4 regions of the Ammoniphilus sp. CFH 90114 genome follow, and region 1 is predicted to be linked to each of the others. Evidence: riboswitches for the same ligand, from Rfam matches in the RefSeq annotation. Region 1 holds a riboswitch; each other region holds the start of a gene.
What was found. A riboswitch is a leader RNA that binds a small molecule or an ion and turns the genes downstream of it on or off. The one in region 1 is predicted to bind cyclic di-GMP.

Region 1 (4,215 bases):
ATCTTGCCTCTGCAGATGATCGTATGAAATTGCAGCTCGCCATCATGGCTTATAAATTATTAAATACGGGAGAGTGAATTCGATTCACTCTCCCGTCATTTTATAGCTTGAATCTTCCTACCAACTGATTTAGACCATCGGCCATATTCGAAAGGGACGATGCCGAAGACGTAATTTCCTCCAAGGACGCTAGTTGTTCTTCCGTAGCTGCTGATACCGTTTGCGTTCCAGATGCCGTTTCTTCGATCACTCTCGAGATGGTCTCGATATTTTCCACCACATGCTGTGCCCCCGTCGTCATGTCCTGAATTGCACTCGATACTTGCTCAATCTGCTCTGTCACGTGAACAACAGCCTGTTGAATTTCGCTAAAGGAGTCTCCCGCATGATTTACCACTTGAATTCCCTGAGTAACCTCAGCGGTAACCTTCGACATGGATTCCACGGCCCGACTTGTTTCCTCTTGAATCTGCTGAATCAAATTCGAAATCTGTTGGGCAGAGGTACCTGATTGTTCCGCGAGCTTTCGCACTTCATCTGCTACTACTGCGAACCCTCGTCCATGTTCACCGGCACGAGCCGCTTCAATGGCAGCATTCAATGCCAAGAGATTCGTCTGGGCAGCAATGCCAGTGATCACCTCTAAGATCTGTCCGATCTCTTGAGAACGCTGACCCAATCCCTGTACAAGACCCGCTAATCCATTCACGTTTTGTTGAATCGAACTCATTTGACTTTCTGCCACCTGAATAGATTCAATCCCTACGTTAGCCTTATTTTTCGTGGAGGCAACCGACTCTGTAACTCCTTGCGTATTCACGGAGATTTGACTCAGACTAGCTGACATCTGATTAATAACAGAAGAGGTTTCCTCCATTCCTTTCACCTGGTCCTCTGCTCCCGCAGCGACTTGCTCTGTCGTAGAAGCAATATGCTCCGTGGCACGGTTCGTTTGCTCGGCACTTGCAATGAGCTCCCCGGAATAAGCATTCACCTGTTCAGATGAGGACGCTATCTGTTGAATTAAGTCTCGAAGATTGTCAACCATTTGATTAATGGCTAAAGAAACCTGCGCTACTTCATCCTTACTATGTACTGGCAGGGTTTCAACCTGAAGGTTTCCTTGGGCAACTTGATGAGCAGCCATGGTAACCTGTTGTAAAGGTCTGAGCTTACGATTCAAAATAAAGAGCGAACTCGTTACACTAGCAATGATGACAATAAACATCAATACCGTCGTCAATAGGAGAAGATTCATCTTCTGTTCTGCTTTTTTCGCCTCCTTATTGGCCCAGTCTTCAAGTTGCTGCTGGAAGTTGGTTATAGATTGAGCCATCAATAGCTTCGTATTTTTATAGTCGCTTCCATAAACCAACTCTCTAGCCTTAACAAAGGACTGCCCCCTCACCGCTTGGATCGCTTCCGCTTCAAGACGGGATAAGGCGTCTGCATGTTCCCCTGCCTCTTTAACCAGAGCTACCAGCTCCTCCGGGGCCTTCAACTCCAAAAGCCTTCCTGCCACACGCTCTCTCGTTCTTGTCTCGTTCGTCTCTGTGTAATAGTTATCTAAGTAAACTACCTCTGCGTACTGTACATAACTTCTGATTTCATTTGTAAGAAACTCTGATGCCACGAACAAGTCAAAACCTAATTGCTTAAATTCCATCGCGTTCTGATCCGCTTGCCTCTGTTGCTGAACCCCACTATGCAACAGATACAAACTTCCAAGTGTGACAACCGATAATACGACAATCACCATAATTTGAAGCTTCATCATCCTAGAAATGGTCATACCTGTCCTTCCTCTCTATATAGAAAATACAGACAAAAAAAACTGCTCGTAAATACTTAAAGAGCAGCTTCATCATCCTAGCTACTCGGCAGCCTGGCGATCATAGTCACAAAAAGGACCTTAGACCCATAGCTTTGCGTCTCTACCTTTCGATAGATTTGCCTTGATCGAGTTGAAGTTATATTCTATTTCTACCATTTCTCGGGATTCTTTACAATTTAAATTTACTTCACTAGTTCTTCCGTACTACGAAATTCCTGAACTGCTCCGTCTGGCCAACAGCGGCGTGGTCAATCATACGAACCACGTACACGATATAATCACATAGCGAGTTGCTTCGACGCCCATCAAAATACTTAGGCCGCCTATAATAAAAATAGACCACCTACTCACCATCACATCGACTCCTTGCTAGAATTCGGGCTCGAAATATGTATAAAAATTTTGTAGAAGATTGACGAAGAGCATTATCCAAAACTAGGTATGGTAGAGCAGGAGACCCGCTGATCATAACCTTAAGTCGGCCGATCATCATCCTCTAGTGCAAGCGAGGTGCGTCATGGAAAGAGCAGAATTGTTTTCCTAAATAATTTCATTCCTAAGGGATATGAAGAGCAATTAATGGAATTAGTTGAACCGTAAACGACCCAATTATGTTAAAATAAGGGCATTATTCCGTCGGAAAGGACCGGTACATGCCTTTGAAGAAATTGATTTGGATTTCTATCCCTATTGCCCTAATCGCCATTGTACTTTTTTCATACTCCTATTATTTTAGTCCAAGCCCTGTGCCCGAAGTACAAGAATCTGATCCGAATTCCCTTTTCGCAGGAGATAGCAGCAGTCTCGACTGGCTCAATGACCCAGAAATTAAAGCCGAGCCTGTGGAGGAGCTAGCGGAGGAGTCAACGGAGCAAGCCTCACCAACGCCTGAAGCGGAGTCGGCCGTTCCAACCGAGCAGCCCGCCCATTCGGATCCATCTGAGCCTAAGCCAACCGATGCCTCACCCACCCCTCCATCTTCTTCTCCGGTTGCCACTCAAACCGACATTCTAGAGAAGTACAAGGGGAAGTTTAAGGCACTAGAACGATCTTATCAAGGAAAATTAAAGGGGCTCATTGAACAAGCGAAGCAAGAATATATAGCCGTCAAAAACGGACAGTCCAATGAATCCAAAATCTCACTAGCTTCTAAATACTTATCAAAGGCCAAACAGTTAGAATCTACAGCGGACAGCCAATTTTATCAACTACTCGGACAAATGGAACAAGACCTCATAGCAGCTGGACACTCGACATCGCTTATAAAGCAAGCAGAAACCGAATACAAGGCTCGAAAGAAAAACCAGCGAGCTGCTTTGATGCAGAAGGTAACAGAGAGTATGTAGGAAAAAAGGGGCCTGAGCCAGCCCCCTTTTTGTATGAGAAGTAGGCGGAGAAATTCCGCCTATTTTTCAAAAGTCCGATTTTCGAGTGGATATAACGGAACCGATTCCGCTTATTCACCCAAAACCCGCCCAAAGTCAAGTATTCGGAGCCAATAAGGGAACTTTCTCCCCCTATTTCCGCACTTTTTCACTCGAATCTACTAATAGCGGAAAATACTCCGGTTATCCTCCAGCACCAGCACCAGCCGAGCTCTAGCTCCAGCCAGCGCCGCACCCTGCTATCCTTGCGCAATCGCCTCACGCACACGTCCTCTGGTCTGCTCCAACAACTCAACCGCCGCATCATAGCTCAATCCCGTTTGCTGCATAACGATGGCGATTCTAGCATCTCCACCAGACTGCTCCGAAAGCACCGAAGCTTCCTCATAAGACACTCCCGTCACTTCCATGATAATCCGTTTCACGCGCTCCCGCAGTTTATGATTCGTCGCCTGAACATTCACCATCCAGTTGCCATAGACTTTCCCTAACCGAATCATCGCTCCTGTCGTCAGCATATTCAAGACCATCTTCTGGGCCGTTCCGGCCTTGAGACGAGTAGAGCCAGTGACGACCTCGGGTCCGACCACCACATTGATCGCAACATCAGCTTCCCCCGTCAACACCGAAGTGGAGTTGCAGGATAGAGAAACGGTAACCGCCCCGATCTCATTGGCCGCCTGCAACGCACCTAGAACATAAGGAGTACGTCCGCTTGCCGCAATCCCTACCACCACATCGCCCGACTTCACGCCGTATTTCACGACATCTTCTTGCCCTAATTCCGGCAGATCTTCAGCACCCTCAATCGCTTCGACTAAAGCCTTACGCCCTCCTGCAATGACGCCCTGCACAAGAGAAGGCTCCGTACCGAACGTCGGCGGGCACTCCGAGGCATCCAAGACACCCAACCGGCCGCTGGTCCCTGCACCAAAGTAAAACAAACGACCGCCTTTTTCCATGGATTCAACAATCAGATCTACCGCTTTGCCAATT
Region 2 (4,215 bases), on a different contig from region 1:
ACCATTTTAAACTCATCTTATTTTCTCTCCCCTTCCACTAGCTCTTCAAATTTTTGGAGAATCGGTGCAGCCGTTGATGAGTCCTCAGGATGGCGGAGCATAAGATGAAGAGCTAATCCGGTTTGGGTAGCTAATCCTAGGGAAACACCTTCTTCAGGGGAGACTTCCAGCGTAACCGTTTGATACTCCTTCACTTGCTCCTTGTGAACACTCCACGCTACGGCGTTCCCAGCTCTCAAGACCTTCACGTTCTCTAGAAGGAGGAATGCTTTAGAAAGTGCCTCTTTGTTTGGCGGAGTCACAAGGATTACATCAACCATACTACCAGGAACGAGAAAGCCGGATACTCCTTTTACCTCATCTACACTTATCGAGACGGCACGCTTGCCAGGTTGAATTTCTACTTCTAAGGAAGTATTAATCTTTGCTTCCGGCTCGGCCACAGGAAGTTCTTCTCCTTGTGGGGCTTCTACCACAGGTGTCATTGTCTCGGTAGGTGCAGGCGGCAATAGAAGGAGATACAGACTTCCTGAAGCCAACATCCCAAAGATTACAGCCCATATCCAAATGGTTTTTGTTTTCATCCGTCTCTCTCCTGATGCTCTAGTTTACTCTACCAATTTGTATCCATAGGCCCCATAGGATGAACCCGCTGAGACTATTGGACCAGATATCGTCTTTTCTATAAATCGACCGACTACTTCCGCCCCTTGATTGTTATCACTAACCGATTCAATAAAAAAGAAGGCAAAACCAACCACACGAACCTGTTTAATTTGGTTTTGCTGCGTTACCACAGGCTGATAAACAGGGATAAGCCCTATTCTTGGACAATTCACTGGATAATCCGTGTAAGTAGCCCCTGGATAAGGACAAGAGGAGATCCGATGCTCAATGGCTCGTTTGGTAGGATTGGCAATCTGTCCAGTCTCCGTGTTCAGAACATCATAAACGCTAAGCTCTCCGTCAAACCCTTGCTGTAAATCTCTCTCGTAGTTACTAGCTCCTGAACCTGTAAGCGCTAGAGCGCCAAAGTTTCCTGTATCTGCTGTTCCCACTTTTAACTTGGCCTGCTGTCCAAAGGTTAAAGGGGTCCCCGCATTAACTCCAAGGGGGATGGCCCCCACCCCTGCACCGATTGGACCGAACTTAATTTTGGCTGTAGCATGGATCGTGTTGTCCGAAAAACCTAATACCTTCGAAAAAGTTGCAAGCACTTCTTTCGACGATCCTCCTGCTAGGGACATGTCAGTACGGTCAAAAGTTAAGGTTAAGTCAGACGCTTCTACCCCATTTCCTTGAGCAACATGTTCTGCAGCACGCTGGCCCAGATCCGGTCTACTGGGATAATCCATCGCTCCAGCTAAAACAGCGGAATCGACAGCCTTTTGAAGTCTTGATTTTTCAAGATAAATCACGCCTATATCTAACACTAATGCAGTCATGCCTAATAATAACGTCATCACCATCGCCACGATGATGACAACCGTACCTTTTTCTGAACGCAGTAAGTTCATCATGTTATTCCACCCTCATCACTGTTTTCGTTGTGATCGTATAGGGACTTTGAAAAACCGTTTTAGTTATGGGTGAAATAAAATCAATAGGATAGGATATCGTCACTGTAGCGTATACTCCACGTGTTCGGTTTGCTTGAGCTGGTGTAACGGAAAAAGAAAGTTTAGATGACTGTAAACCGGGAGTTCCACTAAGGATCATCTGGCTAACTTCTGCATCCGTCTTTCCCACGCTTGCGGCCCGTGCAGCTTCACGTCCCGCATGATCAAGCATTAAATTGGTATGAAGAACGAGTCCAAAATCAAGGATGCCAATAAGGAGAATAAGCAAGATCGGTAAGCATAATGCCAACTCCACAGTAGACTGCCCCTTATTGGATCGCATTACCTTACACCCCAGGCGTACACAGCAGGTATGCGTCGTTCTTTGATATCCTTCCACACTGAAATGACCAGTGCAATGATTATGATTAGGTCGGTCATAAGACATCGACTCCTTGATGATAGAAGAGAACCCCGCGGGGGCGGGGTGGTTGCAATAATTAAAAATAGTTTTTTATGGTGTTGGTGTTGTTGTTGTCGGGCTAACTTGTCCTGCAATGTTAGCGAATGCGTCAGTTATAGCCGTACCTAATGGACTAGCAGTAATTAAAGCTAGTATCCCAACAATAACCCCCAAAATTAACGCATACTCCGTCATACCCTGACCTTTTTCCTCTTTGAACAAACGTGTTAGATGTTTCAACATAATGTCTCCTCCTCTAATTGTTGTGGAACAACCCTTAAAGTCCCGAAGGAGATGGCATCTACTTATGTAAAGTAGGCTTACATCTTCGGCAACTGGCTGGCCTAGCCATTCGTGCTTTAGCCCCTTTAGTTTTGCGTCCTTGAGTTTCCTCAAGTTTGCCCTTTCGGTTGTTTATGTCTCTATCTTAGTGGGAAATACGGCTATTTATAATCCGACAAAGTTCCTGTTATTTTTACAATGTTTGACATTGGAATTCCAACTATTTACCTAGATGGTAAATTAGATATATGATTCCAGTTCTATTTCTCTCGAAAGTCTGACAGAATTATGAACTTGTGCTTTATCTTATTTTCCATTATGGTAGAAAAAATTAGAATCTGGATGTGATGAAAGTGAAGATTCAATCTTTTCACTATACCAAGCGAAATACGGAACAAAATTTAACAATAGAACTCGAAACAGCTTTTACTTTTGCTAGGAGATTTTTCGGGCTAATGGGAAGGGGAACAATCCAGCGTGGAATATTATTCAATAGAACCAAACAAGTACATATGTTTTTCATGCGGTTCCCTATCGATGTTTACTTTCTAAACCAAGAAGGTGTAGTTATTCGGATAGTAAAAGACTTAAGACCTTGGCGGATCAGCCCCTATGTGAAGGAAGCTTATTATGTCATTGAATTACAGGTAGGGCATCCATATCTCCTAGAGATCGGGGATGTTTTTCAAGTAAGTTGAGGATGGATATTTGCAAAAATACTTTATTTATTTGCAACCTCTTATATTTTATTTGCAATCTGTTCACACCCATAAAACCCCCTCTACTTCAAGAGCTGTTTTTTGACGTTTTTATATATATAATGTGACTTAAATAAGAACTTTTACAGGAGGAAAGAATGGATGCATAAAATCGCCTTATCCATTATTGCTGGCTTCATTCTCATCTATCTTCAGTCACTAATGGTCATGAAGTTGAATGGTTATTCGTCCATTGAGTTTAATAATCTCTCTATATTATTCTCCTTATGGGCCGTGAACGTGATTATGGTATATAGTTTATTATTCAATTTAAAGAAACCAATACTCGAATCGGAAAATCAAGCTTAGCTACCGACTTTCTTCCGTTCTTCCAAAACCAGTAGACAACCATAACAAAACAGCCCCCGCTATTATCACGCGAGGGCTGTTTCCATTATCCTTACTTCTTCTCTGCAATTTCCTCGATTAGTTGTTGGACAAAGTCATGAAGTGCCATCGTACCTAGGTCACCCTGATCTCTCTTACGCACAGCCACTTGTCCATTTTCTGCTTCAGCTTTCCCGATTACTGCCATATATGGCATCTTCTCTAGCTGAGCTTGTCTAATCTTATATCCAATTTTCTCGTTACGATTATCGAGTTCTACACGGATGCCAACTCGCTTCAACTTTTGTACGACTTCTTCCGCATATCCGGCTAAATCGTTGCTAATGGTTAAGACCTTCACTTGAGTTGGAGATATCCAAAGCGGGAACTTGCCTTCGTAAACTTCAATCAAGTAAGCCGTTAGACGTTCCATTGTAGAAAGAATACCACGGTGAATAACAACTGGACGATGTGGTTTGTCATCATCTCCAATGTACTCAAGCTGGAATCTCTCTGGAAGTAAGAAGTCTAATTGAGCTGTTGATAGCGTTTCGTCTTTACCAATGGCTGTCTTTACCATAACGTCAAGCTTCGGGCCGTAGAAAGCTGCTTCCCCTTCTACTTCCTTATACGGCAGACCAAGGTTATCCATCGCATTCTTCAGCATAGATTGAGCCATTTCCCATAGTTCGTCATTTTGGACGTACTTTTCCTTATCCTCTGGATCACGATATGACAAACGGAACCAGTAATCCGTGATATTCAAATCCTTATAAGCTTGTTGGATTAATTGAACAACACGACTGAATTCCTCTTGAATTTGATC
Region 3 (4,215 bases), on a different contig from region 1:
TTGTTCTTTCATTCTCTTCTGTTCACTAATGTCCGTTCGAATGGAGATGTATTGGTAAGGTTTTCCCTCCTCATTGAGCAATGGGACAATGGTTGTCTTCACCCAGTAACAAGAGCCATCCTTTGCACGGTTTTTGACCTCTCCTTCCCAAAGGGAACCAGACCGAATGGTCTCCCATAACGCCTGAAAAAAAACAGGGGGATGATGCCCCGAATTGATGATACGATGACTTTGGCCAACCAGTTCTTCTCGGGAGTACTGAGAAATGCGGCAGAAGGCATCATTGACGTCCGTTATCATGCCACGCTCATCTGTGATCGCTAGAATCGTAGACGCATTGAGAGCAAACTCAATCTCCTTATACCTTTTGATGGATTGTTCTAATGTTAGGAACCTCATGAAAGATCAGGACCTCCTTAAAAATTGCCAAAAAGACAGCTAGGTTTCTAATAGAAAGGGAGATAAGCCCATCTCCTCAATGAATTGACGAGTTTCTTGTTCTACCCCGACGATTTGCAACCTTCCGCCTTGTAAAAATAGAAGCTTCCAAACTCCAGCCAGAACAAGAAGGGCTGATTTATCGATCCGTGGGTTTTTCTCTACAAGAAGTACAAATTCTAGAGTTCCTTCGTTCATTTCATTAATGATCTTTTGTCGGATGACCAAGGCGTCATTCTCATCCATTCGTCCATCTTCTAGGGAATAATCGGAAGCATCTAGCTTCATCACTAAGGTTGTCATGTTTTCCACACCTCCATTTATACTATAGATAAGGTGTTAACCTTATAAATGTTCAATTTTTCACATACTATTACATGAAGCAAAAGGCTTTCCCTATTACATCAATTCATTTGTGGTTTGATTTAATGAATCGGTAGAATAGGCGATCTCGGATGAAGCTTCGGAAATTTCAGCGAGCGTCTTCACAAACATCTCTAATTCCTTTTCAATGGCTTGATTTTGTTCTTTCGTTTGACACATAGCTTCTAGAATTTCATCAAAACATTCCACCGTTTGGCTTACATATTGATTCCCGCTTTCAATGAGGCTGTGGATCGATTGAACAGACTGAGAGACATGAGAGACTTGGGTATCCGTTTGGGCTACTAAGGCTGAAACACCGGAGATGGATTGCTTCGTTTGATCGGCTAGCTTTCGAATTTCACCCGCCACGACCGAGAAGCCTTTCCCATACTCACCTGCACGTGCCGCCTCAATGGCTGCATTCAGGGCAAGAAGGTTCGTTTGATCGGCAATAGAGGTAATCATCCCGACAATATCTTGAATCTTCTTTGAGACATTCTGTAAATCCTCAGAATCCTGCAGAATTTTATTCATCCTGTCACGGATGGAGTCCATGCTCTCTTGTTGATTCTCTACTAATCCTTTCCCCTTGATGGAGCGCTCCTCGGAAGCGATGGCAAGATTGCTGCCTCTCTTTGCAAAATGCATAATATGATCTGTCTGGGCGGAGAGTTCTTGTACGGAGGCACTCGTTTCTTCCGAAACTGCAGCCAACGATTCGACGGCCTGTTGAACAGCTGTATTCACTTTTTGTTTCGTTTCCTCTTGAACCTGGCGGATTCGCTGATGTTCCTGCTCGTAAGCCTCTAATACAAGTTGTTGTTCAAAGTTTAGCAGCTTGCTGCACACCATAATGGCACCTATTAAATCCGTGCGATTTTCAATATGCTTGTCCAAGATGGCTACGATCGAGCTAAACAAATCCTGAAAAGCACACATGTACCACTTGGTCTCTAATCCAACCTTGACATGGGCATGGGCAATTCGAATTCTTTTCTTAACAAATTCCTCGTCAATCTCGCCATTGAATAACTCTTGAATATGGGTTTTTAGGGTTCCTTGTAATCTCTCTACCGTACTATGCCGTGTGATAATAGCCAATAGATTGGACTGTTTCGTGATATTTCCATAAAACTGCTGAACGATGTCATCCATTTTCTGAATGATGAGGGGTTGAATCAGCTTCACTAATTTTAAGTCTTCTTCAGATAAGGAGATGATGTCTAACTGTCTACTAATCTCTCTGTCATCGATGACCATCTTACCATGAATCCGTTTACTTTGTTCAAGCAAAGAATCCATTTTGGGTTTCTTTCGCGCGATACCGAGGAACGTAAAAGCCATCGAAAAAGGACATTTGCTCATTTGGATCGGATCTCCTAGTATGTTTTAATGGTAATAAAAATAAAAAGCTATTCCAAAAAGGAATAACTTAGCATTCGTTATCGAACCTCTTGGCAACCCAACCGCCATAGAATTTCTCCCTTAGGCTTGTGGCTTTGCGTCCCCACCTTTCAATAGGTTTGCCTTTATGTAGTATTTTAGGATTATGAAACAGTTGGTTTCCATTATCTGTTTGCAGTATAACACTATACTAAACAGGAATATAGTAGTTTTGAAATTTGTAACAATTAGGTGTTAGGTGGATAGTACCAGAGGTTTGGGCATTCCCACCGCGGTTTCGGCTTCACTATTTAGCTGAATTGGGTGAAACGGTTGAAACCTTGCTCCCTGATCACGAAGGAGCGATTTCCGAGAAAGTAAGTATAGCCAAGCAGATCGTGGAAGATGAACGGTTACTTGCAAATAAAGGTGTCATGTCCGCTATTGACCCGGATGCTCGCTTTGGATGGAAAAGCTCGACTCAATCGTTTTTTGGTTACAAACAACATCTAAACGTCAAACGAATAATAAGGCTAATAGACAAAATGCAGCCAGCCTCCTAGGGAGGTTGACTGCATTTTTTTATAATTTCACTCGTTTTAATTGACTAACCCCACTAAGTCTTTTTCAAAAGGGTTACTTTTGCAGGGCTCTCTCAAAGGGGTATGACTCCCACGGTTTTTGTGGGGTCTGACCTCTTTGGTTATCGTCACCTCTATCTTTTTATGTTACCGGCGGTGGAGCAAAATGGGGTCAGACCCCGTATTACCTCGGGTTTCGGGCGATTGACCCCAATTGACTTAAGAGGTTCTTATGGAGGCCATCGATTCGTATACGTGGATAAGCGGATAACTAAGCCTAATATTTCAGTTCAAATCTTTGACTCATCTCTTCGGGAGGCCTTAAAGGAACAGAGTAAGGATAAGAATTAAAAAGAGAAGAATCCTCTTCAGTTTGAGTGGAAGATCGCTACAATGGCGCCCAACATTCAATACATCCATTTAAACACTGACACTTTCTCCAATGCTTTTTTATCGGTGGTTCAGTATGGCTAATGGAAGTAATAGATTTTCGGGTGAGAATCAAGATGTTTAACATCTTGCCCAATGGTTTCAATTGAATATGGAATCCGTTATAGAATACCGGACGAAGATTATAAAGCAGGTCAGGGACCTAATTGGTAGAATCGCCGCCAAGGCCTGCGAACGATCAACAACTGCGAAAGAACGGGTTAGACCCCATTCTTTTAAAAGAGCCGGAGGGTAGGGATTAACTCTCAACCCTCAGGTTTTTTGTTTTGGAAAGTTAACATTAAGTTTTCCTTAAATTTACTGAGTAACAATTCAGAATGAAGAAAATTGTAATATAATGTAGAGGATTGGGTAAATGTACCTACATTATTTGAAGTGGCGTCGGGAAACTGTGAGTCAGAAACTTTAGGGAAACGCTCACTAAAATCCCTAATCTCTTGTTCTAATTTAAGAAGATGGGGGGTATTCATTTCACCCTACCCAATCATGTCTTAAGGGGATTTGTCTCAGAACCGGGGGAGGGATGCTCAATCTGGGAGATTTAAAAGATAATAATCATACTATTTTAGCTGTGGGGTGATCGAACCGAATGAAAAACCTAATTTAATAGAATCTTTTCAGAATGGGGATAAAAAATATGAATTACATTAGGCGGTTAGTTGTAATTTCCATTCTATACGCATTATTTGTACAGTTCTTTCCTGAGGCTACAGCTGTTGCTGCGGGATCAGGTACGAAAGATGATCCCTATATTATTCATTCAGTAACAGATTTAAAGAATATACAGCCTACCGGTTACTATAAGCTTGGAGCAGATATTGACCTTAGTAACGAAACGAACTGGATACCCATTGGATATTACCCTGGCTCAGATTTTCAGGGTGTTCTAGATGGAGCCGGTCATACAATCAGAAATTTGACCTATATTACCAATGACTCTAGCTTGTATGGTGGAATTTTAGGCGATATTGCTCCGGATGGGATTGTTAAAAATCTT
Region 4 (4,215 bases), on a different contig from region 1:
TTGCTAACCAAACGAACCTACTAGCACTCAATGCCGCTATTGAGGCAGCTAGAGCTGGTGAAGCTGGAAAAGGGTTTGCCGTTGTTGCCGATGAGATACGGAAGTTAGCTGAACAATCCAATGGGTTTACCAACGAGATCGCAAATATTATTTCTGAATTAACATCAAAGACTGAACATGCTGTAAACACCATGCAAGAAGTGAATCAAATCATTTCTTTACAAACCCATAGTGTGGAGACAGTAAGTAATAAGTTTATCGGTATTGCAGAAGCGATTGATAAGATGCAGGGTGTTATTCAAAATTTGAATGCTTCTTCTAGTCAAATGAAGGATAAGAAGGAAGATATTATTGAAATCTTCCAAGACTTGTCTGCCATTTCAGAGGAAAATGCAGCATGTACGGAGGTTGCTTCTACTACCATAGAGGGACAAGTGAGTGCCATAGAAAGTGTAGCCGACTCTAGTGATCAATTAGCTAGGTTGTCCGAAGAAATTAAAGGATTTATTATTAAATTTAAGCATTAGAGGGAGCATTTCTCTCCCGAGGCCAGTCTATTACTTGATATTCGTGTATAGACTGGCTTTTTCAATCTTTACTGGAATAAAACGATATATATGGATAGGATTTGATTATTGTAGTTTTTCCAATAAGAGGATTAGAGGAGGATTCGATGAGATCATTAATCGGAGGATTCACAACCGAGATTAAGACTGAAAAAGGGATAGCTGAGATGAAGAAGTTAAATATTAACGGTACGGAACAGTGGGTGGTGATGAGAGGTCAAGATCGAACTAGTCCTATACTGTTTCATCTACATGGGGGTCCAGGGGGATCTCAAACAGGTAATTTCAGAAAGTATCTTAGCGATTTAGAGAAGGACTTTGTCGTTATCAATTGGGATCAACGAGGGGCAGGGAAGTCCTATCATCCCAATATTCCTCAAGAGACGATGAATATGAACCAACTTGTAGAAGACGCAAAGGAAGTCATCTCTTATGCGTTACATCGTTTCCAACAGAAACAAGTGTTCTTAACAGGACAGTCCTTTGGTAGTGTATTGGGGATGTTGCTTTTACATAGATATCCTGAGTTTGTTCAGGCTTATATTGGAATTAATCAAGTAGTCTACCGTGCAGAAGAGGAATTAGCATGCTATGAAACAACATTACAAATAGCAAAAGAACGGGGAGACAAAAAAGCGATAGAAGATTTAACAACAATGGGAAGGCCCATTAACGGTTCTTACCAAAATACGAAAGATTTAGTTAGGCAAAGAGGACTAATTACGAAGTATAAAGGGGTTAGTTATAAAAAAAGTACACACCTCATTCAGTTTGCGAGCATCTTTTGTTCTGAGTTAACTTTTAAAGAAAAAATAAATTTTATGAAAGGATTCACCTTCTCCATTGATACTTTGTGGGAAGAGTGGTCAAGTATGAATCTAAGGGAAAAAATTATAGAAGTACATGTCCCGATTTACTTTATAGCGGGTAAGCATGATAGGCTGGTTCCTCTGGAAAGCACTTCACAATATTTTGAAATACTAAAAGCCCCTAAAAAGGAACTCGTCATATTCGAAGAATCGGGTCATCTGGCTTGTTTTGAAGAGCCAGGCAAGTTTTGTGAATTGCTAAAAACAATCAAAGAAACATCTGTAGCCTTCTAAGGCAAAGTTTTTGATAAATTATTGAAATTATTGACTAAAATTGTCATAATAAGAATATCATAATTTAGTTCTAAAAGACTATATAAAGGACTAAAGTAACGAATTTAACCAGAGCGATAATGGCAAACCCATCGAAAGATGGGGACGCAAAGCCTCAGACCTAAGGGACCCCCTATGGTGGCTGGGTTACCGAAATTGGCGATTCATATATGGGATATAAAACCATGATATGGGGAAACCACTTTCATTTTTGAAGTGGTTTTTTAGTTATCCAAGTAACGGTAGGTATGGAGTAATAGTTTCCTATCGCGTTAGGGTATCTATAATTTTTGAAAATGGAGAATAACAACAAATGGATCCTAGAGATAGAGTGATAGACAAACGGAAAACCACGAAAGTTCTATATGATCACTTTTTAAATATCATGTACGATACTCGTGAAATCTATTTTTTTGATACTAGTACACTAAAATTTGTTGAAGTGAATACGGTTGCATCAAAGAATTTGGGTTATACCCTAGATGAACTTCTTGATATGAGCCCTGTGGAAGTCATGACGAGACTGACAGAAAAAGAGTTTCAAAGAATTATTGATCCGTTGACTTCTGGCAAGCAAACCGTTGTTTCACTAGAAACATCCCTGCTTCGGAAGGATTCTACGGTTTATCCTGTGGAAATTCAGTTGTATTTAATTGAAAAGGAAAATCAAAGCTTAGTACTCGCGATCGTGAATGATATTATTGAGCGAAAACAAGCAGAGGAGATGATTCATTATTTATCTTACCAGGATCATATCACTTGTTTACCTAATCGAATGCTGTTTAATGACCGTTTAAGTGTAAGCCTCTCCAATGCTAAACGAAACCAGTCCATTGTGACGGTTCTCTTTCTTGATCTAGACCGCTTTAAACATCTCAATGATCCTCTCGGTCATGATAAAGGGGATGCAATCTTGCGGCAAGTGGCTCATAAGCTCAAGTTCTGCTTACGCGAGAATGATACCATCTCGCGGTTTGGGGGAGATGAGTTTGCCATTATACTCTCGGACGTCGGCCGAGTAGAAGATGCCGGTAGAGTAGCTGGAAGAGTTCTGGATAAATTATCGGAGACTTTGAACTTTGAGGAATTTGAATTTCGTTTGACGGCTAGCATAGGGATCAGTTTGTATCCGTTTGACGGAAATACGAGAGAAGAATTACTGAAAAATGCCCACTCTGCGATGTATAAAGCGAAAGAGCGGGGAGGAAATTGCTACCAGTTCTATGCATCTGAAATGAATGCAAGGATGTTTGAACGACTCGTATTAGAGAACGGATTACATAAAGCATTGGATCGCAATGAATTCGTTCTTTATTACCAGCCTCAATATGACAGCAAGACTTTGGAGATTACGGGTGTAGAAGCGCTAGTGCGATGGAACCACCCGGACTTAGGACTAGTTCCTCCTGCGGATTTTATCCCTTTATCTGAAGAAATCGGACATATTATACCATTGGGGATTTGGGTGCTCTATACCGCTTGCGTGCAGAACAAGGCATGGCAAGATGCAGGATATCCTCCAATATCCGTATCGGTCATTCTATCTACTAAGCAATTCAAACAGAGCAATTTAGTTCAACTTGTATCTGATGTTCTTAACGAAACGGGTTTAGAGCCCCAATACCTAAAACTAGAGTTAACAGAAACGGATATGATGGAAAATACGGATGAAATCCTGGCGACCCTTCAACAATTGAAGAACATGGGGATTAAAATTATGATTGATGATTTTGGAAAAGGGTATTCATCCCTTGGCTATTTGAAGAAGTTTCCTGTTGATATCTTGAAAATTGATCAGTCTTTTATTCGGGAAATCGAATCTAGTCCTAGTGAAAGAGAAATCGTCATCGCAATTCTTCAACTTGCTCAAATACTAGATTTGCAAGTGATTGCGGAGGGGATTGAAACCGAGGAACAGTTTGCCTTTCTTCGTAAACATGACTGTGATGTGATGCAAGGATACTATTTTTCCAAGCCTTTACCTTTGAGGGAGATTGAAGAAGTTCTAAAGGTAAAAAGGAAGATTGAGGCTCCAAAAGGGATTGTAGGATGATAAAAGATAATGGTAGTTATATATTGGAAGTCGGCGAGAAGGAACTGTGGGAAACGACCGAAACTCTCCAAGCTCTTATTAAATCGTCTCCTTTAGCAATTGTGTCTTTTGATCATGATGGTCATGTGAACATGTGGAATCCGGCTGCCGAGAAGTTGCTGGGTTGGCGGGAAGAAGAAGTGCTAAATAAACCGAACCCGCTGTTTTCTGAAGATACGAATGCGGATGAATTTAGCAATCTATTGGGGCTTTTGCTGCAAGGAAATGCTTTGACCGATGTAGAAATCAGGAGAGCGAGGAAAGATGGATCGACTATTGATTTAAGCCTGTCCATTACGCTCTTATATGATAAACAAGGGGATATACGTGGTGGAGTTGCTCTTTTTGCCGATATTACCAAGCGTAAGCAAGCGGAACTAATGATTAAGAAGATGGCCTACTTTGATTCCTTAAC

Region 2: linked by a shared signal. The riboswitch ahead of EIZ39_RS05255 (Flp family type IVb pilin) and the one ahead of EIZ39_RS20640 (methyl-accepting chemotaxis protein) in region 1 are both predicted to bind cyclic di-GMP.
Region 3: linked by a shared signal. The riboswitch ahead of EIZ39_RS27150 (globin-coupled sensor protein) and the one ahead of EIZ39_RS20640 (methyl-accepting chemotaxis protein) in region 1 are both predicted to bind cyclic di-GMP.
Region 4: linked by a shared signal. The riboswitch ahead of EIZ39_RS13315 (sensor domain-containing protein) and the one ahead of EIZ39_RS20640 (methyl-accepting chemotaxis protein) in region 1 are both predicted to bind cyclic di-GMP.

The regions. Positions count from the first base shown of each region.
Region 1 is NZ_SDLI01000011.1:36,220-40,434, forward strand. Features, by position in the region: gene EIZ39_RS20635 (PucR family transcriptional regulator) at 1-77, shown strand, start outside; gene EIZ39_RS20640 (methyl-accepting chemotaxis protein) at 101-1,792, opposite strand; cyclic di-GMP riboswitch class I at 1,877-1,965, opposite strand; gene EIZ39_RS20645 (hypothetical protein) at 2,488-3,180, shown strand; gene murQ (N-acetylmuramic acid 6-phosphate etherase) at 3,459-4,215, opposite strand, start outside.
Region 2 is NZ_SDLI01000002.1:120,022-124,236, reverse strand. Features, by position in the region: gene EIZ39_RS05275 (CpaE/TadZ family protein) at 1-16, opposite strand, end outside; gene cpaB (Flp pilus assembly protein CpaB) at 18-584, opposite strand; gene EIZ39_RS05265 (pilus assembly protein TadG-related protein) at 609-1,520, opposite strand; gene EIZ39_RS05260 (TadE/TadG family type IV pilus assembly protein) at 1,522-1,902, opposite strand; gene EIZ39_RS05255 (Flp family type IVb pilin) at 2,074-2,265, opposite strand; cyclic di-GMP riboswitch class I at 2,350-2,435, opposite strand; gene EIZ39_RS05250 (DUF192 domain-containing protein) at 2,658-3,002, shown strand; gene EIZ39_RS05245 (hypothetical protein) at 3,165-3,371, shown strand; gene thrS (threonine--tRNA ligase) at 3,463-4,215, opposite strand, start outside.
Region 3 is NZ_SDLI01000020.1:37,064-41,278, forward strand. Features, by position in the region: gene EIZ39_RS24130 (sensor domain-containing protein) at 1-399, opposite strand, end outside; gene EIZ39_RS24135 (STAS domain-containing protein) at 439-741, opposite strand; gene EIZ39_RS27150 (globin-coupled sensor protein) at 838-2,169, opposite strand; cyclic di-GMP riboswitch class I at 2,258-2,342, opposite strand; partial or broken gene EIZ39_RS24145 (IS5/IS1182 family transposase) at 2,490-2,699, shown strand; partial or broken gene EIZ39_RS24155 (GLUG motif-containing protein) at 3,856-4,215, shown strand, end outside.
Region 4 is NZ_SDLI01000005.1:206,981-211,195, forward strand. Features, by position in the region: gene EIZ39_RS13305 (methyl-accepting chemotaxis protein) at 1-527, shown strand, start outside; gene EIZ39_RS13310 (alpha/beta fold hydrolase) at 674-1,669, shown strand; cyclic di-GMP riboswitch class I at 1,781-1,863, shown strand; gene EIZ39_RS13315 (sensor domain-containing protein) at 2,022-3,761, shown strand; gene EIZ39_RS13320 (sensor domain-containing protein) at 3,758-4,215, shown strand, end outside.